3 regions of the Flavobacterium sp. PL11 genome follow, and region 3 is predicted to be linked to each of the others. Evidence: riboswitches for the same ligand, from Rfam matches in the RefSeq annotation. Region 3 holds a riboswitch; each other region holds the start of a gene.

What was found. Region 3 has a riboswitch for S-adenosylmethionine ahead of thrA (bifunctional aspartate kinase/homoserine dehydrogenase I). Riboswitches for the same ligand answer to the same signal wherever they lie in the genome.
Region 1: another riboswitch for S-adenosylmethionine. It lies ahead of RCH18_RS12160 (hypothetical protein); the one in region 3 lies ahead of thrA (bifunctional aspartate kinase/homoserine dehydrogenase I).
Region 2: another riboswitch for S-adenosylmethionine. It lies ahead of RCH18_RS10960 (Na+/H+ antiporter NhaC family protein); the one in region 3 lies ahead of thrA (bifunctional aspartate kinase/homoserine dehydrogenase I).

What each region holds. Positions count from the first base shown of each region.
Region 1 is NZ_JAXCIA010000023.1:24,888-35,675, forward strand. It holds gene RCH18_RS12130 (helicase-related protein) at 1-101, shown strand, start outside; gene RCH18_RS12135 (Eco57I restriction-modification methylase domain-containing protein) at 103-3,972, shown strand; gene RCH18_RS12140 (GIY-YIG nuclease family protein) at 4,089-4,649, shown strand; gene RCH18_RS12145 (hypothetical protein) at 4,668-5,234, shown strand; gene RCH18_RS12150 (AlbA family DNA-binding domain-containing protein) at 5,231-7,027, shown strand; gene RCH18_RS12155 (DUF3293 domain-containing protein) at 7,126-7,539, shown strand; SAM-I-IV-variant riboswitch at 7,662-7,760, shown strand; gene RCH18_RS12160 (hypothetical protein) at 7,820-8,629, shown strand; gene RCH18_RS12165 (hypothetical protein) at 8,712-9,308, shown strand; gene RCH18_RS12170 (hypothetical protein) at 9,320-9,709, shown strand; gene RCH18_RS12175 (hypothetical protein) at 9,711-10,127, shown strand; gene RCH18_RS12180 (N-formylglutamate amidohydrolase) at 10,151-10,788, shown strand, end outside.
Region 2 is NZ_JAXCIA010000019.1:19,484-30,271, reverse strand. It holds gene lpxD (UDP-3-O-(3-hydroxymyristoyl)glucosamine N-acyltransferase) at 1-323, shown strand, start outside; gene RCH18_RS10995 (bifunctional UDP-3-O-[3-hydroxymyristoyl] N-acetylglucosamine deacetylase/3-hydroxyacyl-ACP dehydratase) at 316-1,701, shown strand; gene lpxA (acyl-ACP--UDP-N-acetylglucosamine O-acyltransferase) at 1,774-2,559, shown strand; gene efp (elongation factor P) at 2,661-3,227, shown strand; gene RCH18_RS10980 (UDP-3-O-(3-hydroxymyristoyl)glucosamine N-acyltransferase) at 3,304-4,233, shown strand; gene RCH18_RS10975 (nuclear transport factor 2 family protein) at 4,235-4,597, shown strand; gene sucD (succinate--CoA ligase subunit alpha) at 4,693-5,565, shown strand; gene RCH18_RS10965 (hypothetical protein) at 5,709-6,131, shown strand; SAM-I-IV-variant riboswitch at 6,242-6,340, shown strand; gene RCH18_RS10960 (Na+/H+ antiporter NhaC family protein) at 6,396-7,718, shown strand; gene fabG (3-oxoacyl-[acyl-carrier-protein] reductase) at 7,915-8,661, shown strand; gene RCH18_RS10950 (hypothetical protein) at 8,760-10,787, shown strand.
Region 3 is NZ_JAXCIA010000004.1:129,068-139,855, forward strand. It holds gene RCH18_RS03685 (GLPGLI family protein) at 1-577, shown strand, start outside; gene RCH18_RS03690 (carboxypeptidase-like regulatory domain-containing protein) at 632-3,334, shown strand; gene RCH18_RS03695 (outer membrane beta-barrel protein) at 3,446-3,916, shown strand; gene metK (methionine adenosyltransferase) at 4,085-5,335, opposite strand; gene RCH18_RS03705 (O-acetylhomoserine aminocarboxypropyltransferase/cysteine synthase family protein) at 5,899-7,191, shown strand; gene RCH18_RS03710 (hypothetical protein) at 7,687-7,893, shown strand; SAM riboswitch class I at 8,124-8,231, shown strand; gene thrA (bifunctional aspartate kinase/homoserine dehydrogenase I) at 8,310-10,788, shown strand, end outside.

The sequences.
Region 1 (10,788 bases), on a different contig from region 3:
ATCCAAAACAAACGATTGATAAACTCAAAACGGAAGGTAATGTTTCTGAAAAATATGAATTTGATAATTTTGATTTAATAACGTGGTTAATTATAAGCTAACATGAACTTAATAGAAGATTTTAAAAACAAACCATTTATTGAAGCCTTACAAGAATTTTTCAAAAAATTAAATATACCCGTAGATGAGATATCAGCTGCACCTGCAAATGCGTCTGATGTCATTGGCGAAAATAATGTCAACGAGCTAATAGATGAAGTGTATGCTTACGGTATTGTCAACGACGCTATTTTTGAGCAAAACGAAACTTTCAACAATTTAGAAGAGATTAAATCTCTGAAAGCAGACTATGATGGAATTTTATTATTTGGTGTTACACTCAACCAAAGAGATAAAAACCTATTACCAACCCGTTCACAGTTATCTGATATTGCACGAGCATTTAGCAGAACATTTAAGTTTACTCCTATTACAATTGTCTTTAAATATGGTAAGCATATCGCTTTTGCCAATAGTGAAAGAACACAATTTAAACAACAATGGCGAGAAGGCGACAAAATAGGTAAGGTTTCTTTATTAAGAGATATTGACGTTACCAACGTCCATTCTGGTCATGATCGAATATTACAAAATCTAAAAATTTCAAGAAGCGGTAAAAATGCAGTTACAGACTTTGCAACGTTATACAAATATTGGCAAGAGGTCTTGAGCGTTTCTATACTAAACAAAACATTTTATAGCGAATTATCAAATTGGTATTTCTGGGCAATTCAGGAAGTTAATTTTCCTAACGAACCCAATCAAATTGAACTTTCTTTAGATGAAGACGCTTATGCCGAAGCTCTTAAAGAACATAAAGGTAAAAATGTTATTCGGCTTTTGACTCGAATACTCTTTATTTGGTTCATCAAAGAAAAAGGATTAATTCCGGAGGAAATTTTTGACGAAAAAGAAATTGCATCACAGTTTATAGATGGATTCACACCTGATAAACCACAAGGTATTTTTGCAAATGGTAAATACAGTAGTAAATATTATCGTGCTATTTTACAAAACTTATTCTTTGCTACTTTAAACCAAACGCAAGGCAATCGACAATTCCGTTCTGATGGAAAGCATCTTAACGCAACGCAGTTAATGCGGTACAAATCGTATCTCAAAAATCCCGAAGCATTCATTAAATTAATGGAAGATACCGTACCCTTTATGAACGGTGGTCTTTTTGAATGTTTAGATAAACCGCATCCTACCGCAAAAGGGCCAAGAGGTGGAAATATAATTACATACAACGATGGATTCTCTGATCGAGAAGACAATAGTTTGGTTGTACCTGACTTTCTGTTTTTTGATGCCGAGGAAGAAGTAGATTTGAGTAAAGATTATGGCAATGCTAAATTTAAGAACTCTAAAACGAGAGGGTTAATTAATATTTTAAAATCGTACAAATTTACAATTACGGAGAATACTCCAATTGATGAAGATGTAGCACTAGATCCTGAATTATTGGGTAAAGTTTTTGAAAATCTGTTAGCATCCTACAATCCTGAAACTAAAACTACCGCTCGTAAACAGACAGGTTCGTTTTACACGCCACGTGAAATTGTGAATTACATGGTAGAAGAAAGTTTAATCGCTTACTTAAAAAATGAATTAATTAAAGAAGAGGTCGGTTTTGTGGAACTTGGAAAAAAACAAATTGCTTTGTTTGGCAATGAGATAAAGAAAAGCCAATTAGCATTTGAACAAAAAATTGACGAAAATCCATTTAAAGATAATGAAGAGGCTTTAGACTTACTCTTGCACAATCTCGTTTCCTACAGTGCAGAGAACCCATTTGAAGGGCAACCTGAAATTCAAAAAAAGATAATTACTGCTTTAGATAATTGCAAAATATTAGATCCTGCTTGTGGTTCTGGTGCATATCCTATGGGAATTTTGCAGAAAATGGTGCATATACTACACAAAATTGATCCTAATAACAAAGAATGGAAACAACGTCAAATTGATAAAGTAGAAAAAGCAATTGACGAGTTGGAATTATTGGATGATACCGAAATAAAAGACAAAAGCATTAGTGAGTTAAAATCTCAAATTAAAGACATTGAAGCTTCTTTTGCAGACAACGATTTAGACTATGGTCGAAAATTATACCTGATAGAAAATTGTATTTATGGAGTTGATATACAGCCCATTGCTACGCAAATTTCTAAACTGCGTTTCTTTATTTCATTAGTAGTAGATCAAAAAGTAAATAAGTCTAAAAAAGATTTTGGAATTAGACCACTACCCAATTTAGAAACCAAATTTGTAGCCGCAAATACCTTAATAGGTCTAGATAAACCAAAAGAAGGGGACTTTTCAGGTTCGTTATTTGATAAAAAAGAAGTACGAAAGTTAGAAAAACAACTCAAAAAAGTCCGACATAGTTTATTTAGTATAAAAAGCCCTAGCAGAAAAAGGGAACTACGAGAGGAAGACAAAGAAATTAGAGAAAAAATAAGCAGTTTATTGGCAGAAGATTTTGGTAATGAGACGGCAAAATTATTAGCCAATTGGGATCCGTATGATCAAAATGTCTCCTCTCCTTTCTTTGATAAAGAATGGATGTTTGACTTGTCAAATGGTTTTGATATTGTAATTGGTAATCCGCCTTATATTGAGTTTAAAAAACTTGCAATTGAAGATAAGAGAAAACTTAAAAAATACAACTCGGCTCAAGGGAAGTATGACATTTACGTTATATTTAATGAGATAGCTTTTGCCTTTTTAAAAGAGCACGGTGTCGTTTCTTATATTCAGCCAACCACTTTTTTAAAAAAAGATTTTGGAAAAGAAATTAGAAAATATATAGAGACAAATTTTAAGATAATTTCAATTTTAGACTTTGCAGACATACAAGTATTTGACGGAGCAACAAATTATACAGGGATTTTTATCTTTAGCAAATGTATAAAAAAAATAGATTATCAATTCAATTATCACCAATATGGCAAGAATAAAGTAATTTCAGTTGCTGATTTTGATAATAGTTTAAATGAGTTAGTAACTTCAAATATAAAAAAAGTAATAAAAATCAGGAATACCGAATTAAAAAACAAGGTTTGGAACTTTCAAGATGATCAAATAACAAATCTTTTATTGAAATTTACAAAAAACACAAAACCATTATTAGAATTTACCAACCAAATATTTCAAGGAATTGCTTCTGGTAAGGACGAAGTGTTTTATATTAGTCAGGAGGATGTAAAAGAATTAAAAATCGAAAATAATGTCATAAAACAAATATTAAAGGGAAAGGACTTAAAAAAATACACAATAAACTGGTCAAAGAATTATGTAATATATCCATATGATAAAACATCAAAAGTTATCCCCGAAAACTTGTTAAAAATTAATTATCCCAATTGTTATAATTACTTAAAAGAGAATCGGAAACTTTTAAATGGTAGAAATTATTTTGATAACTCATCCAAACTTTGGTATGAGTTATGGAATCAAAGGAACCATTTGAATTTTGATAAATTAAGAATAATTACTCCTGAAATTTCAGATAGAAATAATTTCGTGATTACTGATAAATTTTATGGGAATACAAAAACTTATCATATTATTCCAAAAGATGACAGTTTTGAAAATTACTGTTTTTTACTAGGGATTTTAAATAGTAAGTTACTGGATTATATATATAAAAAAATAACGACACCTCAAGCAGGTGGTTTTTATGCTTATAAGACTCAATTTCTATCGCAGTTACCTATAACAAATAAAAATCGACCAAGTGCTTTGATTAATTGCGTAAAAGAAATTATTAGTATCAAAGAAGTTGACTTAAAATTAAGTACATTAAATTTAGAACACCAAATTGACATGATGGTTTACAAATTATATGAACTTACCTATGACGAAGTTCTAATAATTGATCCGAAATTTAATCTAAATATTGAGGAATATGATGACTTTGTAATTGAGTAAAAAAACAGTGTTTAAGGCAAAAAATTATTGTATGAATATAAGTTGGAAATTTGCAGAGCAGAAATAGCTATACTATATTGCTAAGTTCAAGGATAATGACATTGAAAAATTTAGAAATGAATAAAACCACAAACAAATCACCAATCAATTTTGAAACTTTATTACAAAAATGTGAAGATGCAGTACTATTAATTCAAGATCGATTCTCGGATAATAGCTGTTTGCGTGTTCATCAATTGTACGAAGAGAGTAGTAATAAAAGGCATGATCAGTTTTTACAAAAACTACAAATTACATGTAATGCAAAAATGAAATTAGAAAACAAATGTAATAATGAGTTGAAAGGCTTGTACATTTTTGGAGAAATGAATTCGAATAAGCAAATTGAACCCATTTATATTGGAATTTCACGAACCATTTTTAGAAGACTTTCTCAACATAGTAGAGGAAATAATCACAATCAGGCTTCGTTAGCTTATCTACAAGCTAAAATTAACTCAGGCCACGTAAAAGGCAGAATGCATTTAGATTTAGCGATGTTAAAAAGAGAGCAAGAGCTAATAAAAAATTATTTTTTGGTTGTCATTCCAGAAACCGAAGATTATGATTTGTACTTTATGGAAGTTTATATTGCAGGCAGATTACAAACCAAATGGAATAGTTTTAAAACGCACTAATTTTTAAATTGAACTTCTATGAATCACTCTAGTTTTATCGTTAAAAAAGAGGCTTTAGTGCAAGAATTAAAAAATATAAATAAAGCTTTAGGTAGGAAATCAAAGTACAATATTCAAACCGTGTTAGAACTAACCATCACCGATAATATGTTAACGTTAGTTGTACCTGGTGTCAAAATAACAATCGATTGCAAAACAATAAATACCTGCAAGGCATCCATTGATTTTTTTTATTTTAAAGATATAATCGATAATACAATTAGTAAGGAAATAGAATGTATCATTCGTGGTAATGAGTTACAAATAGGTAAAACGATATTTAAAGTTCAAACCACTTTTTTTGAAAACGACAGTATTTTACGAAGTATAAAACTGCCTATAAATTATACGCAGTGGCATGTTCTTCAGTTAGAACATAAAGGATATACTTTAGAAGAATTGCAATTCAACAATCTCGAATTTGTGATGTATTATGCTAAAAAGGATTTAAAGAAAAATATTTTAAAAGCTAAAGAAATACTTGGTTTATATGGAGTAACATTTAAAGAAATTGAGGAACTAGTTGAAAAAAAAATAAAAATATGACCACATACATTCCGGGCAACTACTACTCTTTTCAAGTAGTCGAAATTAGAGAAGAAAATGACACTAAATATATATATTTATCTGACGGCTATAAGGAAACGTATAGAGTTAAACCTTTCGATTATCAATTAGAATGGGAAGATTTTAACCTTCCAGATAAAATAACATGTTTCGTAAAAGATATAAGTATTAGAGGGTTACCTCTACTAGAGCAAAACAAGAAAGATATTTTAAATTTTTGTTATGCGGATTTAGGTTCTGAGTATGCTTTTAAAGTTATTAATTGCGAAGTTGATTCCAAAACGCAAGCTGGATTCTATAATTTAAACGATTCCTTTGGATTGTACCATCGCTACTATCCCAAATTAAATGAACCGAAACATCAAACTGGTGATATTTTCAATTTAGTAGTAAATAAAATTAATGATAAGGGATATAATAAAAGTTTTTTAGATTTTGAATATCCACGAGATTTAGTTCAAAGTAATAATGAATCTATTACTTTGGAAATTTCGGAAGATCCGAGAACAGAAAGTTTATTTGGTTTCGAATCAGCAACCAAAGAATTTAAAAGTACGATTGTTTATCCTGCGGGTTCCATAGAACCAAACATAGATAAACAGCTTTCCTATATTTTAAAAACAATCGCAGGTTTTCAGAATGCTGCTGGTGGTGAATTGTATATTGGTATAGATGATAGTGGTAAAATTCGTGGAATAAATCAGGATTATATTCATCTTAATTCTAGTCAAACGGATACTTATTCCTATCAATTAAATATGGATGGATACGAGAATAAAATTAGAAGCGCTGTACGTTTCGGAATAGGTGGAGTTTCAAATAGTCATTTGGAATTTAATTTTTTTAACCAATCAGGATTAGATTATTTAATTATAAAGATAAGCCAAGTGCAAAGGCCCGTTTTTGTGCATAATTTTAAACTATTTGAAAGAACAGGTAATATGACCCAACTATTAAAAGGAGATGAAATTACCTATTTTGTGGAACATCGATTGAAATTAAGAAATGCACCAATAGAGAATATAGAAATCAATGCTAACGATAGTATTGATTTGGATATTGAAAAAGAGGCGTATACAGAAGCAAAAATTACTGAGGTTATAAAAGATATTCCAACATTTAATTTACCCGAAATTGAAGAAATTTTTGAAAAGGATAAGATTTGGAAATACATGACACTTTATAAGTCTGGTGAATGGTCATTTCAAAAGAAACCTGCAGTTGCCTTGGATATTTTTAATGAAATTCCAATTTTCAACAGTTGTAAAAAAGGTAGAATTGTAATGGTCTACGATACAGGATGCGTGAATACCGTAATTCCGTACGACTTAATTTCTAATAAAAACAATACCAGTAAAACAGCTAAGAAAGAAGGTAAACGCTACAGCAACGGATATAATTCTGCATCAAATCTTATTGAATTTCAGTGTGTTCCAGAAGAATATTTTTTAGTTTTTCAAAGTAAGGATTTAAAAACGAATTCATCATATATAAAAGCACATAGAGTCAGAGATATTAGTACACATACGGGATTAAATGCAGAGGGAAATGTCTTAATTAATAGCAGATTAGATGGTTTGTTTTTAGAAGTAAACATCTTACCAGAATTTATAGCCCATTTAATTACTGGTTTAACATTCACTAAAAATCAAACTTCCAGCACTCTAGGAATAAAGGAAGGAGATCAAGACTATAGAGGTGTAGTCCAAACTATGAAAGAACTAATTGCGAAGTATAGTAATCATTGGAAAAAGAAAAGAGATATAATATAGTACTATTCTATGCAATTAGAACTACTACGTTTTTAATAAGAAGAGAAATAGTTGATTGTAAATATATCAACTTATTATAAAATAATAAATAACAAACTATGAATCAAGAATTATTAGAAGCATACAGTAACACAAATTACCATGTATTCAATCCTAAATTACTAATTAATATTGGTAAAGAAAATATAGAATTAAATATTTTTTTAAAAGAGAAAAACTATAAATCTTGGTGTTATATTACCGCATGGAATCCGCTGTCTGCTAGTAATTTCACTATTGAAGATAATACCACGTTGAACAATCAACTACTAGAGGATATTAAAAAATATCCTAATCATATAGGAGAAGGAAAAGATGCAGAAGGTATTTGGCCTGGAGAAGAAAGTTATTTTGTTTGCAATATTTCAAAAGAAAAGTCAATTGAGTTAGGAAAAAAATACAAACAAAATGCTATTGTTTTTGGTACTATTAATGAAATGGCAGAACTTATAATTCTAGAAAAACTAGTGTGATTTTTTACCACAATCTTTACATTTCACACTCAAGTAATTATCACCTAAAGAAGAGAAAACAATAAAATTTTACAATTTAAATTACGATTACTTGCACAACTCAATTTTTTTTATAAGATTTGCAAAAGCATCAAGAATTACACGTCTGTGTAATGCCAACCGATCAACTCAAGACACGGTGGCTTAGAATGCGGGACAGTCGTTCAAATGTATTGAGAAACCACAATTCTTTATCGCATTTTACGACATAGCAAAAATTTTAATTTAAAATTGTTATGTTATGTATACTAAAAGTATTCAGTTAAAAGAAATCGTACAGCACCAATCAGGTAGCGATATTGATCATTATGTAGGCTTAAAAACACAATGGCATATTTGCGAAAATCGCAATTTAGTAGTGTCGCCATTGATTGAGGACAAATTCACTCCATTAGGAATCGAAATCAGCCACAGCGCTCTCACAACACAACTTGATTTTACCGGAGTAACACCTTACGAAATTTTGTTATTTGATAGTGAAAAACAATTCATGGGAAAAACATTTAGTTTGCATGAAGGAAGTGGAACTTTCAGAATAGAAACCCAAGCTCGTTTTATACTGATTTGGAATACAAAAGAAGATGAAAAAACAAGAAGAGAATTACAAAACTTCAATTGTAAAACTTTACTTCTTGATGACGATCTCGTATTCACTATTAATAAGCTTTCAGGTTATTACGGTAAATTCCCTTATTTTATTTTGAAACATCCTAAATCGCCTTGTTACACCCAAATTCCTATTCACTTAGTTGAAGATGAATCGTCAGCAGATCACTTACCGGGAAGTGTTCTATCAATTACTAGTGAAATATTGGAAGATAAGGATAAAAAAGAGTCGCTACTACTCTATCATTTTGAAAAAGTTTATGAAAAAATCAGTGTTGAATCAAATCGACCCAAGGATTTAGCTTTGGTATTAAGTTCAGATTCGGCTTATTACTTACCAAAAGTGAATAATAAACCACGATTCTTGAACAGCATCCCTTATGGTGGAGTCTTATTGGATTTAAATGGTCATATTATCGCACAATCTATCCAACATTTCATCTAAAAAATATTTATTTCTACTATCCTAAATGTCATTCTTTTCAAGAAGGACAGGGCGAATTATGAATTATAAACACATTATAAATATGCTGACGTATACCAATTCCGATTTTTTAAAACCCCTTTTTTCGACATTAGTAATTAAAGTATCAAGCATTACAGAACGATTTGAATCATTACACCATTTAACAGATTTTAACGAGATTCATTTAAAAACAAATGGCGTGTTGTTAGTAGCTCCTGAATTACAGATGCTCTCTGGTCAATTTGGAACGTTTGCTGATGAGGTGCTTATTCCTAGCGGCATGCAACTAAATAAAGACTTTGCATTTATTACTGAAAAAATTGTTACCGACTATAACGATAATATAATTTGTGAAGTGAATATCGAGCATCCCGATTGTAAGGAAATCAGCTGGCTTGACGGTATGATTTTAGAAGATGGGAATTATATGTGGTACAGTGATCCAAATCTTACTTCTTTTGAAAAAGACGCCAATTATAGGTTGTTCAAGTCACTGCGTCTATATGAACCAGAAAAATTCAACCTGAACCCTAGAATTATTAAAATAGATGATACCTATGTACATTACACGGTTAGTGGTTTAGATATGCATTATAAGTTGCATCGAGATGCTTTATGGTATAATGAGAAAGTTTATGGAGATTGTAAATTTAACTAAAAAGAATAAATATGAAAAGTAGTGTTTCAAAGACCTTTACCGCTCAAGCCACCATTGGTTTGCACAAAGGTTATTCGGATGAAATTATTTTAATAAGTGACTTTAAAAAGAAGTTATTTGAGAGACAGCACCAAATTAAAAAAGAATTTGATGTAGTTCTGAGTGTAAAACTTACACTTTGTGAAATTGTTTTTCTGGGACAGGAAGAGCCATCGGTTACTTTAGAGTTTATTCAGTATCCTAAATTTCCAGTAGCTGAGCCACTTCTTAAAAAAGCAATTATTCATCTAATAGAACTGTTGATGGAAGACCTTGATCAAAATCGCACAGTAATAGTGTTTCAAGACGAGACTATTTGCCTAGAAAAATCAAACGAAATAAATCCTAAAATAAATATTTAAAATGGATGACCTATTCCCGACTCATAAACTTTCGTTTTTAGAAAAATTTTTACTTTATCATAAAAGAATGAATTTTGTAACATCATACGTGAATGAAAACAATGACCGTATTAGTTTGACCAGTGAACGCCATACTATCGCTAAAGAATTCAAATTATTAGATATAGACTTACAGGATAAAACCATTAGCCAATTATATGAACTGTTAGAAATTCGGCGGCAAGAGAATTATTTAATTCGTAAAATAAGTAAAAAATCTGATCTAGTTAGTAAAAGAATATTTCTCTTAACTATCCATCTAGACCATCTAGAATATTATTTGTACGATTATGATTATGAGGCAATGCCAGGAAAAGTAAAAAAACAGTTCGCAGGACTCAAGAAATATAGTAAACTATGGAAAAGCAATAAAATATAACTACTATAAATAAAATCTAAAAAATGCAAAAATTAATATTACACATTCCGCACTCCTCAATTGTAATTCCTTCAAAAGAGGGTTACGTCATAAGTCAAGAAATTCTAGATGAAGAAATTGGTAAATTAACAGATTGGCATACAGATGATTTATTTAGTAACACAAGAGATATTAGTGTCATCGCTACTTTCTCTCGCTTGTTTTGTGATGCAGAACGTTTTGTTGACGACGAGCATGAAGTTATGGCTAAATATGGCATGGGAGTTTTATATGAAACTTTAGACAACGGAGATCTAATGCGAAAAGTAACCCAAGAGCTAAGGATCTTTGTAATAGAAAACTTTTATAAACCACATCATCAACAGCTAAATGAAGCGGTGCTAAAAGCGTTAAACCAATCAAACAAAGCAATTGTCATTGATTGCCATTCGTTCCCTTCTACCCTATTAAAAAGAAGCCTAGTACAAGGCAAAGACAATCCTGATTATAACATTGGGACAGATGCTTATCATACGCCGCAAAACTTAATAGATTTCTCAAAAGCTTATTTTGAAGATTTAGGCTATTCGTTAGGAATTAATACGCCTTACAGCGGGGCATTAGTCCCTATGGAGCACTATCAGAAAAACAAAAATGTACAGGCAATAATGCTAGAAGTTAA
Region 2 (10,788 bases), on a different contig from region 3:
ACAATGTTGAAATTGGTGAAAATACCGTTATTGCTGCGCAAACTGGTATTGCTGGCTCGACTAAAATTGGTAAAAATGGAATGATTGGCGGACAAGTTGGAATTTCAGGACATTTAACTATTGGAAATAATGTTCGTATTCAAGCGCAATCAGGCGTAGGAAGAAATATAAAAGATAATGAAATCATACAAGGAAGTCCCGCATTTGGATATAATGATTTTAGCAAGTCATTTATTCATTTTAAAAACTTACCAAAGCTTGTAACAGAAATTACAGAATTAAAAAAACAAATATTAAACCAAAAAAATGGAAACAATGGTTAAACAGAAGACCATCAAAGCAGAAATCTCGTTAACTGGTGTTGGACTGCATACGGGTAAAGAAGTGAAAATGACCTTTAAGCCAGCTCCGGTAAACAATGGTTTTACTTTTGTTCGAGTCGATCTTGAAGGACATCCTATTATTGAAGCAGATGCAAATTATGTAGTCAATACACAAAGAGGAACTAATTTAGAAAAATTAGGAGTAAAAATTCAAACTCCTGAACATGTTTTAGCTGCCTTAGTAGGTTGTGATATTGATAATATAACAATTGAACTAAATGCTTCAGAACTTCCCATAATGGATGGTTCATCAAAATATTTTGTTGAAGCATTAGAAACGGCGGGAATTCAAGAACAAAATGCTAAGAGAAATGTGTATGTTGTAAAAGAAGTTATTTCATTTACAGATGAAGCTTCTGGAAGCGAAATTTTAGTGATGCCAAGTGATCATTTTTGTGTTACTACAATGGTAGATTTTGGTACAAAAATTTTAGGTACCCAAAATGCAAATATGAAGAGCATTGCTGATTTTAAAACTGAAATTGCTCAATCTAGAACATTTAGCTTTTTGCATGAATTAGAATTTCTTTTAGAAGAGGGTTTAATAAAAGGCGGTGATTTAAACAATGCTATTGTCTATGTTGATAAGGAAATATCCCCAGCAACAATGGAAAATTTAAAAGTTGCTTTTGGTAAGGATGAAATTACGGTAAAACCAAATGGAATATTAGACAATCTTACTTTACATTATCCTAATGAAGCTGCTCGACATAAACTGCTAGACGTGGTGGGAGATTTAGCATTAATTGGTACAAAAATACAAGGTAAAATAATAGCTAATAAACCGGGACATTTTGTAAATACACAATTTGCAAAGAAAATGGCTAAAATCATCAAAATTGAGCAAAGAAATTTTGTTCCTGTTTATGATTTAAATCTTGAACCATTGATGGATATTCATAAGATAATGTCGGTTCTTCCGCATAGACCTCCATTTTTATTCATTGATAGAATTATTGAAATGTCAGAAAGTCATGTGGTAGGGATGAAAAATGTTACTATGAATGAAAATTTCTTTGTAGGACATTTCCCTGAAGCGCCAGTTATGCCAGGAGTTTTAATAGTGGAAGCGATGGCTCAAACAGGAGGAATTTTAGTATTAAGCACCGTTCCAGATCCAGAAAATTATTTGACATACTTTATGAAAATAGATAATGTGAAGTTTAAGCAAAAGGTTTTACCTGGAGACACATTAATTTTTAAATGTGATCTAATAACTCCAATTAGAAGAGGAATTTGTCACATGCAAGCGAATGCTTACGCAAATGGAAGATTAGTTGCCGAAGCGGAATTAATGGCTCAAATTGCAAAAAAATAATAATTTTTGTTGATTTGATTAATCGATTATTCGATTAATCGGTTAAACATTTAATCGATTAAACAAAAAAAAATGAATCAACCACTTGCCTATGTGCATCCAGGCGCTAAAATAGCTAAAAACGTAGTTATTGAACCATTTACAACTATTCATAACAATGTAATTATTGGAGATGGAACGTGGATAGGTTCTAATGTAACCATAATGGAAGGCGCGCGAATTGGAAAAAATTGCAATATATTTCCAGGTGCAGTAATAGCAGCAGTTCCTCAGGATTTAAAATTTGGTGGCGAAGATTCTCTGGCTATCATTGGTGATAATTGTACTATTAGAGAATGCGTTACCATCAATAGAGGTACAGTAGCATCTGGTCAAACGACATTAGGAGACAATTGTCTTGTTATGGCTACGGCACATATTGCACACGATTGCCACATTGGTAACAATGTAATTATAGTAAATGGAGTGCTTTTAGGAGGTCATGTTACTGTGGGGAATTATGCAATCATTGGTGGATTATCAGCGGTTCATCAGTTTATAAGCATAGGCGATCACGCCATGATTTCTGGCGGTTCACTGTTGAGAAAAGATGTTCCTCCTTACACTAAAGCAGCAAAAGAGCCATTGTCGTATGTAGGTATTAATTCAGTGGGATTAAGAAGACGAGGTTTTACATTAGAAAAAATTAGAGAAATTCAGGGTATATACCGAATTTTATATCAAAAAAATTACAACACAACACAAGCTTTAGGAATTATTGAAGCAGAGATGGAAGCAACTCCAGAAAGAGATGAAATTATTGATTTCATTAGGAATTCATCGCGAGGTGTAATGAAAGGATACTCAGGTAATTACTAGAAAAAGTAATTGGCTACTGACACTTCTTTGTAAGCTAAAAAAAAAATAAAGAAATATAAATCGCTAGAAGTTTAAAGCTAATAGCCAAAACCAAATCATAAATGGCATCAACATCAGACATTAAAAACGGATTGTGTATTAAGTTCAATAATGACATATATAAAATTGTAGAATTCCTTCATGTAAAACCAGGAAAAGGACCTGCTTTTGTGAGAACAAAATTAAGAAGTCTAACTAATGGAAGAGTGTTAGACAATACCTTTTCTGCAGGACATAAAATTGAAGAGGTAAGAGTTGAAAACCATAAATTTCAGTTTTTATATCCTGAAGGTGATGAATTTCATTTTATGAATACAGAAACTTTCGAACAAATTACATTAAATAAAAATATTTTAGATTCGCCAGGATTATTAAAAGAAGGAGAAAATGTAATGATAAGTATTAATACAGAAACTGATTTGCCTCTTTCTGTAGATATGCCAGCTTCAGTAGTTCTTGAGGTCACTTATGCAGAGCCAGGAATTAAAGGAAACACGGCAACAAATGCAACAAAATCAGCAACAGTTGAAACCGGTGCAACTGTAAATGTTCCTTTATTTATAAATGAAGGTGACAAAATTAAAATTGACACTACTTCTGGAAATTATATGGAACGCGTAAAAGAGTAAGTAATTTGATAATTAGAAAATGTGATAATTTGATAATTTTCATATTTTCTAATTAAAACATTTTCTAATTAATATTATGAAATTTCCCAAAGTTTATTCTTTAGAACAAATTGCGATTATTATCGGATGTGATTATAGCGGTGATCGTAATTTCCCAGTAACAGGAATGAATGAAATTCATGTTGTTGAAGCAGGTGATATAGTTTTTGTAGATCATCCTAAGTACTATGATAAAGCCTTGCAATCAGCGGCTACCATTGTTTTAATAAATAAACAAGTCGATCGTCCTGAGGGTAAAGCTTTATTGATTTCAGATGATCCATTTAGAGATTTTAATAAGTTGACACAGTTTTTTAGACCGTTTCAATTTTCAAATGTTTCGATTGCTGCTTCTGCAAAAATAGGTGAGGGAACAATTATTCAGCCAAATTCTTTTATTGGAAATGAAGTTGTAATTGGCAAAAACTGTTTGATACATGCTAACGTATCCATTTACGACCATACCGTAATAGGTGATAATGTAGTTATTCATGCCGGTACAGTTTTAGGCGCCGACGCTTTTTACTATAAAAAAAGAGCAGAAGGTTATGATCAGTTACTTTCTGGAGGAAGGGTAATAATTAAGGATAATGTTGGAATAGGAGCACTTTGTACTATTGATAAAGGAGTTACAGGAGACACTATCATTGGCGAAGGTACAAAGATTGACAATCAAGTACATGTAGGACACGACACGGTGATAGGTAAGAAATGTTTGATCGCTTCTCAAACGGGTATTGCTGGTTGTGTGATAATTGAGGATGAAGTTACCATTTGGGGACAAGTGGGAACAACAAGTGGAATTACGATAGGCGCTAAGGCAGTAATCTTAGGTCAAACAGGAGTTACTAAATCTGTAGAAGGAGGAAAGTCTTATTTTGGTACACCAATTGAGGAATCAAGAGAAAAATTAAAACAGTTGGCCAATATCAAGAAAATACCAGAAATCTTAAATAAAATAAAATAATATGTCTGCTAAAGAAATTGTTAAAAAATTTTATAAGTCGGATGCCTTAATTGACGGTGAGGTATTAAAGGAATTTTTACATCCTGAAATAATTGTCGAATGGAACAGCAGTCGAGGATTTGTTGAACTTGATTACAAGGCTGTTTTAGAGTTATCAGGTGAATTAAGTAAAGCGTATGTTCGATCGAAAGTTCGCATTAGTCATATTGTTTGTGAAAATGATATGGTTTCTTTGCGATATTCACATTATGTCAAAACTATTGAAAATCCAAGAGAAGAGATGTTGTTAGCTCATTTTATGGTTATTTGGCAAATAAAAGACAATAAATTATTCCGAGGTTACCAAATGAGTCAATTGTCTTAATTTTATATCAAAAAACTAAATAGTGCATACCCATTTAGTGCTTACAATTTTATACTTTTGCGTGACGATTTAAAAACTACATAAAATAATATATCATGAGTGTTTTAGTTAATAAAGATTCCAAAATAATTGTTCAAGGTTTTACAGGAAGTGAAGGTACGTTTCATGCTTCTCAAATGATTGAGTATGGAACAAATGTTGTAGGTGGTGTAACTCCAGGAAAAGGAGGATCAACTCACCTTGACCGACCTGTTTTTAACACTGTAAAAGATGCTGTTGAGCAAGCGGGAGCTGATACAACTATTATATTTGTTCCACCAGCTTTTGCTGCTGATGCAATTATGGAAGCTGCAGATGCAGGTATTAAAGTGATTATCGCAATTACTGAGGGAATTCCTGTTGCTGATATGATAAAAGCAAACAGTTATGTTAAAGAAAGAAATGCAAGATTGATTGGACCAAACTGTCCAGGAATCATAACTCCAGGTGAAGCTAAAGTTGGAATTATGCCAGGTTTTGTTTTCAAGAAAGGTACAATTGGAATCGTTTCTAAATCAGGGACTTTGACATATGAAGCTGCTGATCAAGTAGTAAAACAAGGATTAGGAATTACAACAGCTATTGGTATTGGTGGCGATCCAATCATTGGAACAACTACTAAAGAAGCTGTTGAATTATTGATGAATGACCCTGAAACAGAGTGTATAGTTATGATCGGTGAAATAGGTGGGCAATTAGAAGCCGATGCTGCACATTGGATAAAAGCTGACGGAAACCGTAAGCCAGTTGTAGGTTTTATTGCAGGTGTTACCGCGCCTCCAGGACGTACAATGGGTCACGCAGGTGCAATTGTAGGTGGATCTGACGATACTGCTGAAGCTAAAAAACAAATCATGAGAGAATGTGGAATCCATGTTGTAGATTCTCCAGCTGAAATTGGTAAGAAAGTAAAAGAAGTATTGGGTTAAACCAAAATAGAGTAATTGAAAAAATACCTCGCGCTCTTGTGGGGTATTTTTATTAAAATACATTGTTAGATTATTCTTTCGAATAGTAAATAATTAATAAAACACTTTAAGCCTGTGCGCTTTTGTGATAAAATATAAAAAATATGTATAAGGAATTAAAAAAATTTAAAGTATCTAATCAGTTTTCATTTTCAACTGAAGACAGTTTAGCTGAAGTTTGTAACGCTTCTGAAGGATCAGGAGTATTTCTAGTTTATGCTGTTAGAGAGGAGAAGGAGTTAATCATGGTAGGTTCAACTGGCACGATTCAAAATGATGGAACTTTAAAAATTAAAAATGGTGGCTTGAAAGATAAAATTGTTGAAGGACATCAGTTTGCTAAAACAGCTAGAAAATTTTCGTGGCCAGCACAAATGAAAATTGAAGATATTTCTACTCTTGAGGTGGTGTGGTATGAAACTTTTAATGATCAAACTAAAGTAATTCCAACATTTATTGAAGGTCAAGTTTTACAAAATTTCTTAGATGAAAACGGTAGATTACCAAAATGGAACGTAGCATTTTAAATTATATTTACCTAAATTTAATACTTAAAAGGCTTTACTTTAGTAAAGCCTTTTTTTATGATATAAAGCGAAATTTTAAATTGTTTTACTGAAAAAAACATTACTTTTGTCGCCGTTATCACGAATCTCTTTGATGGAGATAGCAACCTGCAACAACAAGCAAGGTGCTAAAACGATAAGCCAAATCCTTTGGAAAAAATGTTGTTTTTATTCCTGTTTTGCTTTTTTGTTATTTGTGGTACTAAATTAATTTAGAAATTGATTATGACAACTAATGCAAAAAATAATGGTAATCCATTTGCTTTAATTCCATTACTTATTTTTATTGCCACTTTCTTAGGAATAGGTATTTGGCTCGATGATTTTTATGCCCTTCCTTCACCAATTGCCGTTTTAGTGGGTATCATTACTGCCTTTATACTTTTTAAATTTCCTATGGAGGAAAAAGTTAGCCTTTTGATAGCAGGTTGTGGAGAAAGTAAAATCATTACAATGTGTCTTATTTATTTACTAGCGGGAGCTTTTGCAGTAGTTAGTAAAGCTACTGGCGGGGTAGATGCTGTTGTTAGTCTAGGAATAAATAATATAGATGTAGCTTATTTTCCTCTAGGTATATTTTTAATTGCTGCATTTCTTTCTACAGCCACAGGTACTTCAGTGGGAGCAATAGTCGCTATTGGACCTATAGCCGTAAGTTTATCCGAAAGGAGTGGCCTTTCTTTACCTTTAATTTCTGGTGCGTTGTTAGGAGGATCTATGTTAGGCGATAATCTATCGATGATTTCCGATACGACAATTGCAGCCACGCAATCATTAGGCTGTAAATTAAAAGATAAATTCAAGATCAATTTGTTTATTGCATTGCCTGCTTCATTAATTACAATTATGGTGTTTTTTTATTTAGGCCTAAACTCTGAAATTGTAACGGTTGCTATTCCCACAACTTCTTTCAATTGGATTACTATAATTCCATATATATTAGTGATTGTATTAGCGGTGTCTGGCGTTAATGTTTTTTCAACTTTAATAATTGGAACTTTATTTGCAGGATTTATCGGGTTTTATCAAAATAATTTTAGTCTTTTGGAATTTACGCAAAAAATTTATGAAGGTTTTACCAGTATGACCGATATTTTTCTACTTTCTATGCTTACGGGCGGATTGGCTGCTATGGTTGATAAAGCTGGCGGGATTGATTATGTTTTAAATCAGATAAAAAAACGGATTAAAACTAAGAAATCTGCCCAAATGGGTATAGGTGCATTAGTTGGTTTAACTAATCTAGCAATTGCTAATAATACGGTATCCATTGTAGTTACAGGTTCAATTGCGAAAGAAATTAACGATGAATACAACCTAGATTCAAGAAAAACCGCTACAATTCTTGATATTTTTTCGTGTGTAATTCAGGGTATTCTGCCGTATGGAGCCCAAGTGCTTTTGATCTTAAGCTTTGCAAATGGTAAACTGACTTTTTTTGATTTACTTAACAATGCATGGTATCATTTATTCCTTCTTATTTTTACGTTAGTTGCGATTTACGCTAATTTTTGGGATAAATGGTTTGCTCGCATTTTTAAGAACTAAAGTGATTATGTCTGGCAATGTTAATAATTTCAAATTTTTTTTAAAAGGTATTTATTATATATTTGACAGTTGGTAGCAAGCTGGGATAAAAGTGAAAATCCTTTTATTATTATAGAAAAAAATATAAAGGATTGTAGCCTTCCCAAGCGTGGGGATGGGAACAGATTCAAATAAAAAATAAACAAAGTCTTATAATATGAAATTACTAGAAGGAAAAGTTGCAATAATTACAGGTGCAAGTCGTGGAATAGGTAAAGGAGTTGCAGAAATTTTTGCAAAACACGGTGCAAATATTGCTTTTACATATAGTTCATCTGTCGAATCAGCTAATGCGTTAGAAAACGAATTGAATGCACTTGGAATTAAAGCAAAAGGATATCAATCTGATGCAGCCGATTTCAATCAAGCTCAAATTTTTGTTGATGCAGTACTAGCTGAATTTGGAACGGTAGATATTTTAATTAATAATGCTGGAATTACTAAAGACAACTTACTAATGCGTATGTCTGAAGAAGACTTTGATAAAGTGATTGACGTTAATTTGAAGTCGGTTTTTAACATGACCAAGGCTATTCAGCGCACTTTTTTAAAACAACGTTCTGGTTCTATTATCAATATGAGTTCAGTGGTAGGCGTAAAAGGCAATGCAGGACAAACGAATTATGCGGCTTCAAAAGCGGGTGTCATTGGTTTTTCTAAATCAGTAGCTTTAGAACTCGGCTCGCGAAACATTCGTTGTAATGTAATTGCGCCAGGATTTATCGAAACTGAAATGACAGCTAAACTAAATGAAGATGTGGTGAAAGGATGGAGAGACGGAATCCCATTGAAACGCGGCGGAACTACAGAAGATGTAGCTAACGCTTGTTTGTTTTTCGCATCTGATATGAGTGCTTATGTGACTGGTCAAGTAATGAATGTTTGCGGAGGAATGCTGACATAATATTCAATTCAAAGATTGTAAAATTTAAAGATTTTAATATTTTTAAATAGATGATTGGTTAATTATCTCTATAATCTTATACTTTTTATTCTTAAAATATGACAACAAACAGCATTCTATTATTATTGGTTTCTTTATTAATAGCAGCCGTATTGTCTTATTTTCAATACCTTTATAAAGCCAAAAACAAATCTAACATAGGTTTGTTTTTGGCTTTTTTACGTTTTTTATCCATTTTCTGTATTCTACTATTATTGATTAATCCAATAATTACCAAGAAAACATTAGAGATCGTCAAAACACCTTTGCCCATTGTTATAGATAATTCCAGTTCTATTCCTTTTTTAAAGGCGGATGCCAAAGTTCGTGAACTCTATAAAAAAATAAAAGCTAATCCTGATTTACAAGAGAAATTTGAAGTGCAATCCTATCAATTTTCAGATGGTTTTGAAGCTTCGGAATTATTTAATTTTAAAGGGAATCAGTCCAATTTAGAGCTTGTTGCAAAAAATCTAAAAAGTATTTATAAAAACAAAAATTATCCAACGGTATTGTTATCTGATGGAAATCAAACTTCGGGTAATGATTACGTTTATAGTTTTGGAGATGTAAATAAAGTTTATCCTATTATCCTCGGCGATACTACTACTTTTTTAGATTTTAAAATAAATCAGCTTAATGTTAACAAATATGCTTTTCATAAGAATAAATTTCCTGTAGAAGCTTTTTTAAATTACTCAGGAACTAAAACTGTAACAGCTGATTTTGTTATTTCTCAAGGAAATTCTATTATTAGTAAGCAATCCATTTCCTTTACTTCTTTAAAAAAAACTGCAAGTGTAAATATTCTTTTACCGGCTGATAATATAGGAATACAAGTTTTTAAAGCGAGTATCTCGTCATCAGAAAAAGAAATAAACACGTACAACAATACGAAGAATTTTGCTGTTGAAATAATTGATCAGAAAACAAACATCGCTATTGTTTCGGCAATAAATCATCCTGATTTAGGAGCTTTAAAAAGAGCAATTGAATCCAATGCGCAACGTAAGGTTACAATCCTAAAGCCCAATGATGTTAAAGCAGCACAGGATTATAATGTGGTGATTTTATACCAACCTACCACAGCATTTAAAACGGTATTTGAAAACAATAAAGTAGCTGGAGTAAATACTTTTATAATTACTGGTAATAGTACTGATTTCAATTTTTTAAATCAGCAACAAAACGATTTGGAATTTAAAATGAGCGGTGGGAAAGAAGATTACCTGACGGTTTTTAATTCTCAGTTTAATTTATTTGCGACAGAAAATATTGGGTTTGAAAATTTGCCACCATTGCAAAATGCTTTTGGATCAATTTCTATAAATGGTATTGTATCTATTATGCTTTCGTCTAAAATTAGAAATATAGAAACTAATTCTCCTTTGCTTGCTTTTACAGAAAATCAAAGTAAAAGAGCTGCTTACTTGCTGGGTGAAAATAGCTGGAAATGGCGATTACAAACGCATATCAACCATCAATCTTTTGAAAAGTATGATATTTTTATTGATAAAATTATTCAATTTTTAGCTTCAAATACCACAAAAAAATCGCTAGTAGTGGAGCATGAACGTTTTTATAATTTTGGTGATGCGTTAGAAATTACGGCTCAATATTTTAATAAAAATTATGAATTTGATGAAAAAGCGCGTTTAACTATTGCAGTAACTAATAGCAAAACGAAACAAACTAAAAATTACGATCTACTAAAAGGAAATAACTTTTACAAAGTAAATCTTGACGGACTTAAAGCAGGAGCTTATAACTTTACAGTGAAGGAATTAGTTTCCAACTCTACTTATTCCAGCAGTTTTGAAATTCTTGATTTTGACATTGAAAAACAATTTGTAAATCCCGATGTAGAAAAGCTAACGCAATTAGCTTCACAAACACATGGCAAAGAATTTTATCCTGACCAAATAGATGTATTAATTAAAACACTTTTAGAAAATGATGAATACAAAGCAATCCAAAAAGATATTGTAACTAAAACACCGTTGATTGATTGGATTTGGTTACTAATTATTATCGCCAGTTTACTTGCAACAGAGTGGTTTGTTCGTAAATACAATGGCTTACTTTAAG
Region 3 (10,788 bases):
CGGTGGTACATTTTATAAAAACGTAAAAGAAAAGACTTATACTGTTGATAAAGAATTTATGGGCAAAGAATTTCTTGTTAAAGATTCTTTGCCTAATCTAAAATGGAAGATGGAGGGTGAAACTAGAATAATAGGTGGTTATAATTGTTTTAAAGCAACTGCTATTCGCGCTGCCAGTAAAACTGATTTTAGAAATTTTACCCCAAAAAAAGAGGAAACGACAACAACTGCTAAGCCAAAAGAGGATGTTAAAAAAACAAACTTGTTTGAAGAACTCGATATGCCAAAAGAAACGCTTATCACTGCATGGTACACACCGGAGATTCCAGTGAATCAAGGTCCAGAAAACTACTGGGGACTTCCTGGACTTATCTTAGAAGTAAACGATGGAAAAACAGTTATTTTATGTTCGAAGGTGGTTCTTAATCCAAAAGTAAAAATGGAGATAAAAGCATCTAACAAAGGCAAGATAATTTCTCAAAAAGATTTTGACGAAACGGTATTGAAAAAAATGGAAGAGTTTAGAGAAATGGGTCGAGGAAGAAACGGCGGCGCTGGTTTTAGAATAGGAGGATAATTGAGCTACTTTTAAATTTTTAAACTATACTAGATCCCATTCACAATTATCAATATGAAATATTTAATAGCATTTCTTTTTATTTTTAGTAGTACAATAGCATTATCACAAACAGTCAAACTAGAAGGCTTGATTACAGATACTAAAGCAACAGGTCTTGAAATGGCCAATGTTATGGCAGTGAATAAAATAACAAAAGCAATGGATTCCTATGCTATAACTAATGATAAAGGAAGATTCCTTTTAAACTTAAAGCCCAATACTGCTTATAGTTTAAAAATTAGCTATCTAGGAATGCAGAATAAAGAGTTAGATTTTACTACTTCAGCAGAAAACATAACAAAAAATATTACACTTGAAGAAGGTGGAATTGAACTTGATGGTTTGGAAATTGTTCGTGAGATGCCTGTCTCCATTAAGGGCGATACTATTGTATATAACGCAGATTCGTTTAAATCTGGCACTGAAAGAAAACTAGAGGACATATTAAAAAAACTACCTGGTGTTGAGGTAAATGCTGATGGCGAAATTGAGGTGGAAGGAAAAAGAGTCTCGAAATTAATGGTCGAAGGCAAGGATTTTTTTGATGGAGATACTAAACTTGGAGTAAAAAATATCCCAGCAGATGCTATTGATAAAATTCAAGTTTTAAGAAACTATAGTGAGATAGGCGCCTTGAAAGGAGTGGAGAACAATCAGGATAATTTGGCTATGAATATAAAACTTAAATCGGGAAAGAAAAATTTTTGGTTTGGAGATATGACAGCGGGAGTAGGAGTTGCAAATAAAGAAACGAGGTATATAATCAATCCAAAATTGTTTTATTACAATCCTAAATACAGTTTAAACATTATCACTAATTTTAATAATATTGGTGAGTTACCGCTGACAGTACAAGATTATTTCAAATTTACGGGAGGTTTTAGAGGTGTAGCTCAAAAAGGAGGATCTAGTTTTAATGTTTCTTCAAATGATTTAGGGATTTCACTTTTAAGAAATAATCGCGCAAAAGAAATTGAAACTAAGTTTGGAGCAACAAATTTTTCTTACAATGTGAATAAAGCCTGGTCACTAAGTGGTTTTGCAATTCTTTCTTCTTCGGTAACAGATTTAGAAACAAAATCACAGACAAATATTTTACAAGCTAATTCGTCTCAAATATTATCTACTGAAAATCGTCAGGAAGTATCAAACCAAAAAAGTAATTTAGGATTGTTTAAGTTAAGTTCATCATATAAACCTAACACACGCTTGCAATTTGATTATGATGTTTTAACTAAAATATCTAAACAAGATGAAAACAATGCCTTACTTCGAGAATCAGTTGTAAGCGGCACATCTGCTACCGAAAATATAAATACTTTAAAAAATCAAGATCCTATTTCGGTAAATCAAAATTTGAGTTTGTATTATACGCAAAGCGACAAGAATATTTTTGCTTTCGAAATGCAGCATCTCTATCAAGAGGAAGATCCTTTTTATAACGCTAATCTAAAATCACAACCTTTTAATCTAACCGATTATATTGTGGGACAGAATAGGAACAATATTAATCAAAATCGTTTTGTACGAACAAATAAGGTAGATGCTAAGTTAGATTACTATTATATGCTTACAAATAAAAGTAATATAAACATAACGTTGGGGAACACTTATTCAAAACAAAATTTCAATTCTAGGATTTTTCAAATTTTAGACAATCAAGCCATCAATAATTTGAATAATAATGCTAATAAAAATGATGTCAGTTATAATTTCAATGATGTGTTTTTGGGATTCCATTATAAAATTTTAACGGGGAAATTTACTTTCACACCAGGCGTTAGTTTGCATAGCTATAACATGACAAATGAACAATTAGGAACTAGTAGCGATCAAAACTTTTTTAAAGCGCTCCCTGATTTTGTAGCTATTTATCAAATAAAAAAAGCAGAGACATTAACTTATAATTTCGCTTACACTAATTCTTTTACAGATATAAATCAACTTGCTGAGGGATTTATTTTTTCTAATTATAACAGTTTAACGAAAGGAAATCGGTTTTTAGAAAACGCAACTTCGCAAATTCATTCCTTAAGATATTTTAAGTACAATATGTTTAACTTTGAGAATATAACTGCCTTTGCCACCTATTCTAAAAGGGCAGATGCTATAAAAACGAGAGCATTATTTAATGGCGTAAATCAGACTTCATCACCTTTTAATTCTGATTTTGCTGACGAAACCTTATCGGGAAATGGTAATTATGGACGCTCTTTTTTAAAAAACTATAAAGCGTCTTTAGGAGCTAACTTAAACTGGTCAAAATTCAATAACATTCAGAATAATGTCCTGTCAACTAAGGAAAGTTTTACTCAAAGCTACACTTTGAAAGCATCTACTAATTATAAAAACATACCAAATCTCGAATTAGGTTACAATATCGTTAAAAACGACTATAATAATACCAGTTTTTATACAGAAAGGCCTTTTGCTAAATTGGATTATTTCTTTTTAAAGAGTTTTTCATTTGTTACTGAATATGAGTTTTATCATTATTACAACAATACGAAGACCGTTGATAACGAATATGATTTCCTTACGGCCAGTTTAATTTATCAAAAGAAAGGTGGCAAAATGGAGTATAAAATTAGTGGGACAAATTTGCTAAATACCATCTCATTAAATGATGATAGTTTCACGCAGTTTGCTACTAGAACATCACAGTATATGGTACAACCTAGATATGTGCTATTTTCTTTAAAGTACAATTTGTAAAATTCAAAAACTACTTTTTTGTTAAAAAAATTTGTATTGCGTATAAAAGGACTATTTTTGCCAACTTAATTTCTATAAACAAGAGATTGATTAAATTTAAAATTTTCAATTATGAAAAAAATAGCTCTTTTAATAACGATGTTAGTTTTTGGTTTTACTAATGCACAAGCCCCTTTAGAAGAAGGAGGTTTACAAGTTAATGCTGGGTTTGGATCTTCAAGTTGGGGAACTCCTGTATATGCTGGATTAGATTATGGAGTAGCACCAAATTTCACTGTTGGAGGTGAATTATCTTATCAATCCTTTAAATCAGCTAATATTTTAGGACTTCAAGCAAACGGTAATTATCATTTTAATGAAGCATTTGAAATACCAAGTGAATGGGATTTTTATGCTGGAGCAAATCTAAATTTTTACAATTGGTCAAAAGATGTTAGTGATGCAGATGATGCTGATTCTTTTGGTCTAGGACTTCAAGTAGGAGGCCGTTATTTCTTTACGGATCAATTTGCTGTCAATTTACAAATAGGTGGAGGAAATGTAAATAGTGGCGGTAAAATAGGAATTACTTATAAGCTTTAAGATATTTTTTTTATATTTTAAAAAAAAAACCGCCATTTCTACTGAAATGGCGGTTTTTTTAATTCGTAACCACTTTATAAAAATTAAAAAGCCACAGTTCATTTGAATTGCGGCTTATAAAATATTTTGTTTTATTTTATAAAAAATAAGAATACTATTTTTTATAAATTATAAACCAAAAGCAGTTTTTACCTGATCTACAAAATCTAGTTTCTCCCATGTAAATAAATCTACTGTGACTGTTTTTGTCAATCCACCTGGAGCAGTAAATGTTTTTGTAACTGTTTCTGGAGTTCGACCCATGTGTCCGTAAGCTGCAGTTTCACTATAAATTGGATTTCTTAATTTTAAGCGTTGCTCAATAAAGTAAGGACGCATATCAAAGATAGCTTCTACTTTCTTAGCAATTTCTCCATTAGTCAAATTTACTTTTGATGTTCCATACGTATCTATAAAAATTCCCATTGGTTGTGCTACGCCAATTGCATACGAAACTTGAACTAAAATCTCATCAGCAACACCCGCTGCAACTAAATTTTTAGCAATATGACGTGTCGCATACGCCGCACTTCTATCTACTTTGCTAGGATCTTTTCCAGAGAAAGCACCACCACCATGAGCGCCTTTTCCACCATACGTATCTACAATTATTTTTCTTCCAGTCAATCCAGTATCTCCGTGTGGTCCTCCAATAACGAATTTTCCAGTTGGATTTATATGATATTGAATAGCATCATTAAATAAATGAGCATGAGCAGGATTTTTTGCAATGATCCTTGGAATCAAAATTTCAACCAGGTCCTTTTTAATTATGGCAAGCATAGTAGCTTCCTCATCAAAATCATCATGTTGCGTTGAGATTACAATTGCGTCAATGCGTGTTGGTTTATTATCATCGCTATATTCTAAAGTCACTTGAGATTTAGCATCGGGACGCAAATAGGTGATTTCACTGTTTTCGCGACGCAAAATTGCTAATTCTTGTAATAATTTATGCGATAAATCAAGCGCAAGTGGCATAAAATTCTCCGTTTCATTGGTTGCGTAACCAAACATCATTCCTTGGTCACCGGCGCCTTGCTCTTCAGGATTTGCTCTGTCAACTCCTTGATTGATGTCAGCTGATTGCTCGTGAATTGCCGAAAGAATGCCGCAAGAATTTGCTTCAAACATATATTCACTCTTCGTGTAACCAATTTTACGGATAACTTCACGAGCGATGTGTTGGACATCTAAGTATGTATTTGATTTTACTTCACCAGCTAATATTACTTGACCAGTTGTAACTAAAGTTTCACAAGCTACTTTTGAATCAGCATCAAATGCTAAAAAATTATCAATTAGTGCGTCTGAAATTTGATCTGCAATTTTGTCTGGATGTCCCTCACTTACAGATTCTGACGTAAATAAATAAGCCATAATAAATATTATTTTTTAAATTAAACGAGAAAAAAAATTGCTGAAAAGGGCTAAAGAAGAATTTCTGCTTTAGCATTTTTTCTACTGAAAAATATTCAGCATCCATAACGAATAGTTTTCATTATGAAGAGGTTGCAATCAGTTCAAATTTTTCCTCTTGTATTTGGATGCAAATGTATGAAACCATTTTGAATTGTAAATTAATCTTTTGCCTTTTTACGATAATTTAAGATTTTTTAACATAGCCTACTAAATCCATAGGATTTATAAATTAATTTAAAATTTATTTGGTTTACTCAAAAATAGTTTGCAAATTTGCTTCATCAAAAAAGAAACAATGAATTTAATTACAATGAATATGTGGATAATGATGCTGGAATCTTCCGCAGAGTTCGCTGTAATATAGTTTTAAGTTTTAAAACATATCATAAAGACCTCTGCTAATCGTAGAGGTTTTTTTATGAGCTTAATTTAAAATGTTATCATTCTTATCAACATATTAAATACATAAATTAAAAATCAACTATTAATATTTAAACTAACTACCATTAAATCTAAAAATTATGAGCACACAAAAATTTGAAACAAACGTTTTACACGCTGGACACGACGTAACTAAAAATGCTGGAACCAGAGCCGTTCCCATTTACCAAACGAGTTCGTATGTATTCAACAATTCTGATCATGCTGCAAATGTATTTGCACTTTCTGAGCCTGGTTTTATATATACGCGATTAAATAATCCTACTAACGATATTTTAGAACAACGTTTAGCAACGCTTGAAGGAGGAATAGGAGCTGTGGTAACTGCATCTGGAACAGCCGCAATTTCAACAGCATTATTAGTTCTACTGAAAGCTGGAGATCATATTGTGGCGTCTAACAGTTTGTATGGTGGCACATACAATCTACTAAAAGTTACTTTGCCTAGACTTGGCATTACAACCACATTTGTTGATCCTTCTGATGCTAGCAATTTTAAGAATGCGGTTCAGGAAAACACAAGAGCATTTTTTGTCGAGTCACTTGGAAATCCAAAATTAGATGTTCTGGATCTAAAAAGTATTTCGGCTGAGGCCAAAGCCGCTAAAGTCCCTTTTATGGTTGATAACACAGTTGCATCACCGTACTTATTAAACCCAATTCAATATGGAGCTGACATTGTTATTCACTCCTTGACAAAGTACATAACTGGAAATGGAACCTCGCTTGGAGGTGTAGTGATCGATGCTGGAAATTTTGACTGGTCTAATGGAAAATTCCCAGAATTTACCGAGCCTTCCGCTGGTTATCATGGATTAGTGTATCATGAAGTTATAGGTCGTGCTGCATTTATCGCTAAAGTAAGAATTGAAGGTTTGCGCGATTTTGGTGCTGCTTTAAGTCCGTTTAATGCGTTCCAAATTATTCAAGGTTTAGAAACACTACCAATAAGAATTCAACGTCATAGTGAAAATGCTTTAAAACTGGCGCAATGGTTAGAAAATCATGATGAGGTAGCGTGGGTAAATTATCCTGGATTAAAAGCAAATAGATACTATGAATTAGCGCAAGAATATTTGCCAAAAGGTCAAAGTGGTATTGTCACTTTTGGACTTAAAGGAGGATTTGAAGCTGCTAAAAAAGTAGCAGATGAAACTAAATTATTTTCACTATTGGCAAATATTGGCGATACTAAGTCATTGATAATTCATCCCGCAAGTACCACGCACCAACAGTTATCAGCAGCAGAGCAAATAGCCGCTGGCGTGTCTCAGGATTTAATTAGATTATCAGTTGGTTTAGAAGACATTCAAGATTTAATTCAAGATTTAGAAACTGTTTTTGAAAATATAAGTAAGTCTCAATTAGTATAAGTTAGTACAATCTAAAAAGTCAATATTAATAAGAAATATTCCTGAATTTATTTGGTTTATTGAAATATATTTTGCACTTTTGAGAAAATATCAAAGGAAAATGATTTCAACATTTTACAGTATGATTATAGTCGCTCAGGAAACTTCCTAAGGGTTGCTTTATACATAATTTAAAATCGAATTATAAGATTAAAGCTTCCTTAGATTAAAGGAAGCTTTTTTTTAAATATTAAATGGCTGAGATGCGTTTTAAACGAAACGGTAAGCATAAATATTAAAATTATGGTACAAAAAACATGTTACACCTCAGTCGCAACAAGGACGCTCTTAAATACTACATTGTATATTTATGACCGTTGATTTCCAAAAGTGTAAGTTTATAATATAACTTAAAACCCTTTTGGATATAAATCTAAAAGGGTTTTTGCTTTTAAAAATTATGTTATTAAAAAATAAGACAATAGAAAATAAATAATTAATCTAAATTCAAATGTTATGAGTGTTACTAATTTTTTCTTAAGGCCGTTTGGGCTTTTAAAGACTTTTGCTGCTAAAAGTAGAACAGTAGGAATCCGTGCTGAGTCCAATAAATTGATTCATCCAAGATTCGAAATTTCAAAAAATGCGTTAGCACAAAAAACAGTGCCTAGCTCATTACTTTTTCTAATGTATTCTGAAGAAAATGACGCGTTATTTATTTAAACGGTCACGATTTATTTTCGTGGATGAAATTTCTAAAAGAAGTTTTAAAATTGTTATTTTAATGAATTGACGGAGAAAATTTTCTTCAGATTTCTCGTTAAAATAACAATTTTTCATTTTTATTCCATTCTGATTAAAAGCTGGAACAACTATTTCGATTGCGCATAAAAATTTGGTTGTTAAAAAAAATAGTGCTTAATTTGCATCAATAAGTTCGTAAACGTATTGAAATGTTATAAAGAAAGGCAGAGGGATTAGACCCGATGAAGCCTTAGCAACCCTTCGATTTATCGAAGAAGGTGCTGCATTCTACCACGCTTCCCGTGGAAAGATAACACTAAGAACTAGTCTAGTAACTCCTAGCTTTCTTTCTAATATTTCCACACACAAATCAAAAATTATAAAAGATTTGCAAATTGGAAAATAAACCAACACACATTACCCTTGAAAATTTCACCACCCATAATGGTGCTTTTTATGCTACGCTAAACTTAAGTTATCAGGTTTTTGGTGCACCATTACACACGGCTCCTATAATTTTAATCAATCATGCATTAACTGGAAACTCACAAGTAATTGGCGAGTCTGGATGGTGGAATGATATTGTAGGAATCGATAAAACCATTGATACTCGGAAATATACGATTGTCGCTTTTGATGTGCCAGGAAATGGTTTCAATTCACCTACTATCGAGAATTATAGAGATTTTATAGCTAGAGATATCGCTAGAATTTTTCTCGAAGGACTCAGCGTATTAAAGATTGATAATTTATTTGCACTTATAGGCGGATCTGTAGGTGGGGGAATAGGTTGGGAAATTTTGGCTTTAGATCCTAAGTTAGCTCAAAATTTTATCCCTATAGCAACCGATTGGAAAGCGACAGATTGGTTAATTGCCAACTGTTATTTGCAGGAGAAAATTTTGAACAATTCTAAAAAACCTATCGAAGATGCGCGCATTCACGCCATGATGTGCTACCGAACTCCAGAATCTTTTAAAGAAAAGTTTAACAGAGATATTAATAGACAACTAGAAACTTTTCAAGTAGAAAGTTGGTTGAATTATCACGGTGAAAAATTAGAAAAAAGGTTTCAGCTCTCCGCGTATAAAATGATGAACCAACTTTTGAAAACGATTGATATTACTCGGAATCAAGAGTCTTTCGAGTCACTTATTGCTAAAGTAGCAGCAAATATTTATATAGTAGGAATCAACTCTGATTTATTTTTCACAGCAAAGGAGAATAAGGAAACGTACAACGAGATAAAAAAATTCAAAAATAATGTATTCTATAGTGAGATTGACTCGCAACATGGGCACGATGCCTTTTTGATGGAATACGAACAATTAGACAATTTATTAGAGGTCGTCTTCAAAAATAAAAAACAAATGAAAATACTGAAATTTGGTGGTAAATCTTTAGCAAATGGCGAAGGGATCAATACAGTTTTAAATATTATTGAAAGTAAAATAAAACAAGAAGAAAAAGTGGCAATAGTGGTATCAGCCCGAGGAAAAGCAACGGACGAGTTGGATGATATTCTTACCATTGCGGTTAGGAACGGAAATTATAAACCACTTTTAGAGAGCTTCAAAAACTATCAAAAAGACGGTTTTGAAACTATTGATTTTTCGACAGAATTTGATAAATTAGATAAGCTTTTTGAAGGGGTAAGCTTGATAGGCGATTATAGTCCTAAAATTCAAGATCAAATATTAGCACAAGGTGAGGTGCTCGCGGCTAAGTTATTAGTATCGTTGTTAAATAATCGAGGTATTCCTGCAAAGTTAGCTGATACCCGAGAGTTAATTGTAACAGACTCTAATTTTGGCGATGCGCAACCTTTAGAAACACTTTCTAAAAAGAATATTATCCAGATATTTAAAGAAAATCAAAATACTGTTCTAGTAATTACAGGTTTTATTGGTGCCAATGCAAAACACGAAACGACAACTTTGGGCAGAAACGGAAGTAACTACACGGCGTCTTTGATAGCGAATTTTATAAATGCAGAAGAATTACAAAATTTCACGCACGTAGACGGAATTTACACCGCTAATCCTGATTTAGTTCTTGATGCTAAAAAGATTGACCATTTGACTTTTAATGAAGCAAATGAATTGGCTAATTTTGGAGCTACAATTCTACATGCAAAAACCATAATTCCTTTATTGGAAAAAAACATTCCGCTTCGTATTTTGAACACTTTCAATCACGAGAATAAAGGAACTCTTATCACATCTAATGCTAATGGAGCGGGAATAAAAACGCTTTCAGTTTTAGAAAACGTAGCTTTAGTGAATCTTGAAGGAAGGGGATTGCTGGGAAAAACAGGAGTTGATGCCCGAATTTTTAGAGTGATGGGCGATAATGATATTAGTGTAAGTATCATTTCTCAAGGATCATCAGAAAGAGGAATTGGTTTAGTAGTTGCCGCTGATAAAGCGACAAAAGCAATGATTGAATTAGAAAAGGAATTTGAAAACGATTTCTATTCGAAAGATGTTAATAAAATTACGGTAACTGATAATGTTTCAGTAATTTCAATCATAGGTCAGGATTTAAGTACTTTTCATAAACCATATACAGCCTTAATTAAAAATAAAATAATCCCAATCCTTTTTAATAATACAGTAACGGGCAAGAATGTGAGTTTAGTTGTTAAGAAAACGGAACTTTACAAGGCATTAAATGTTATTCACGGTGAGATTTTTGGAGTTTCAAAGAAAATCAACATTGCTATTTTTGGTCATGGGTTAGTAGGTGGAACTTTGATTAATCAAATTTTAGAATCAGCACAAGCAATTGAAGAAAGAAAGCATATCAAATTGAATGTTTTTGCAATTGCTAATTCTAGAAATATTCTATTGAATAAAAACGGAGTGACAACAA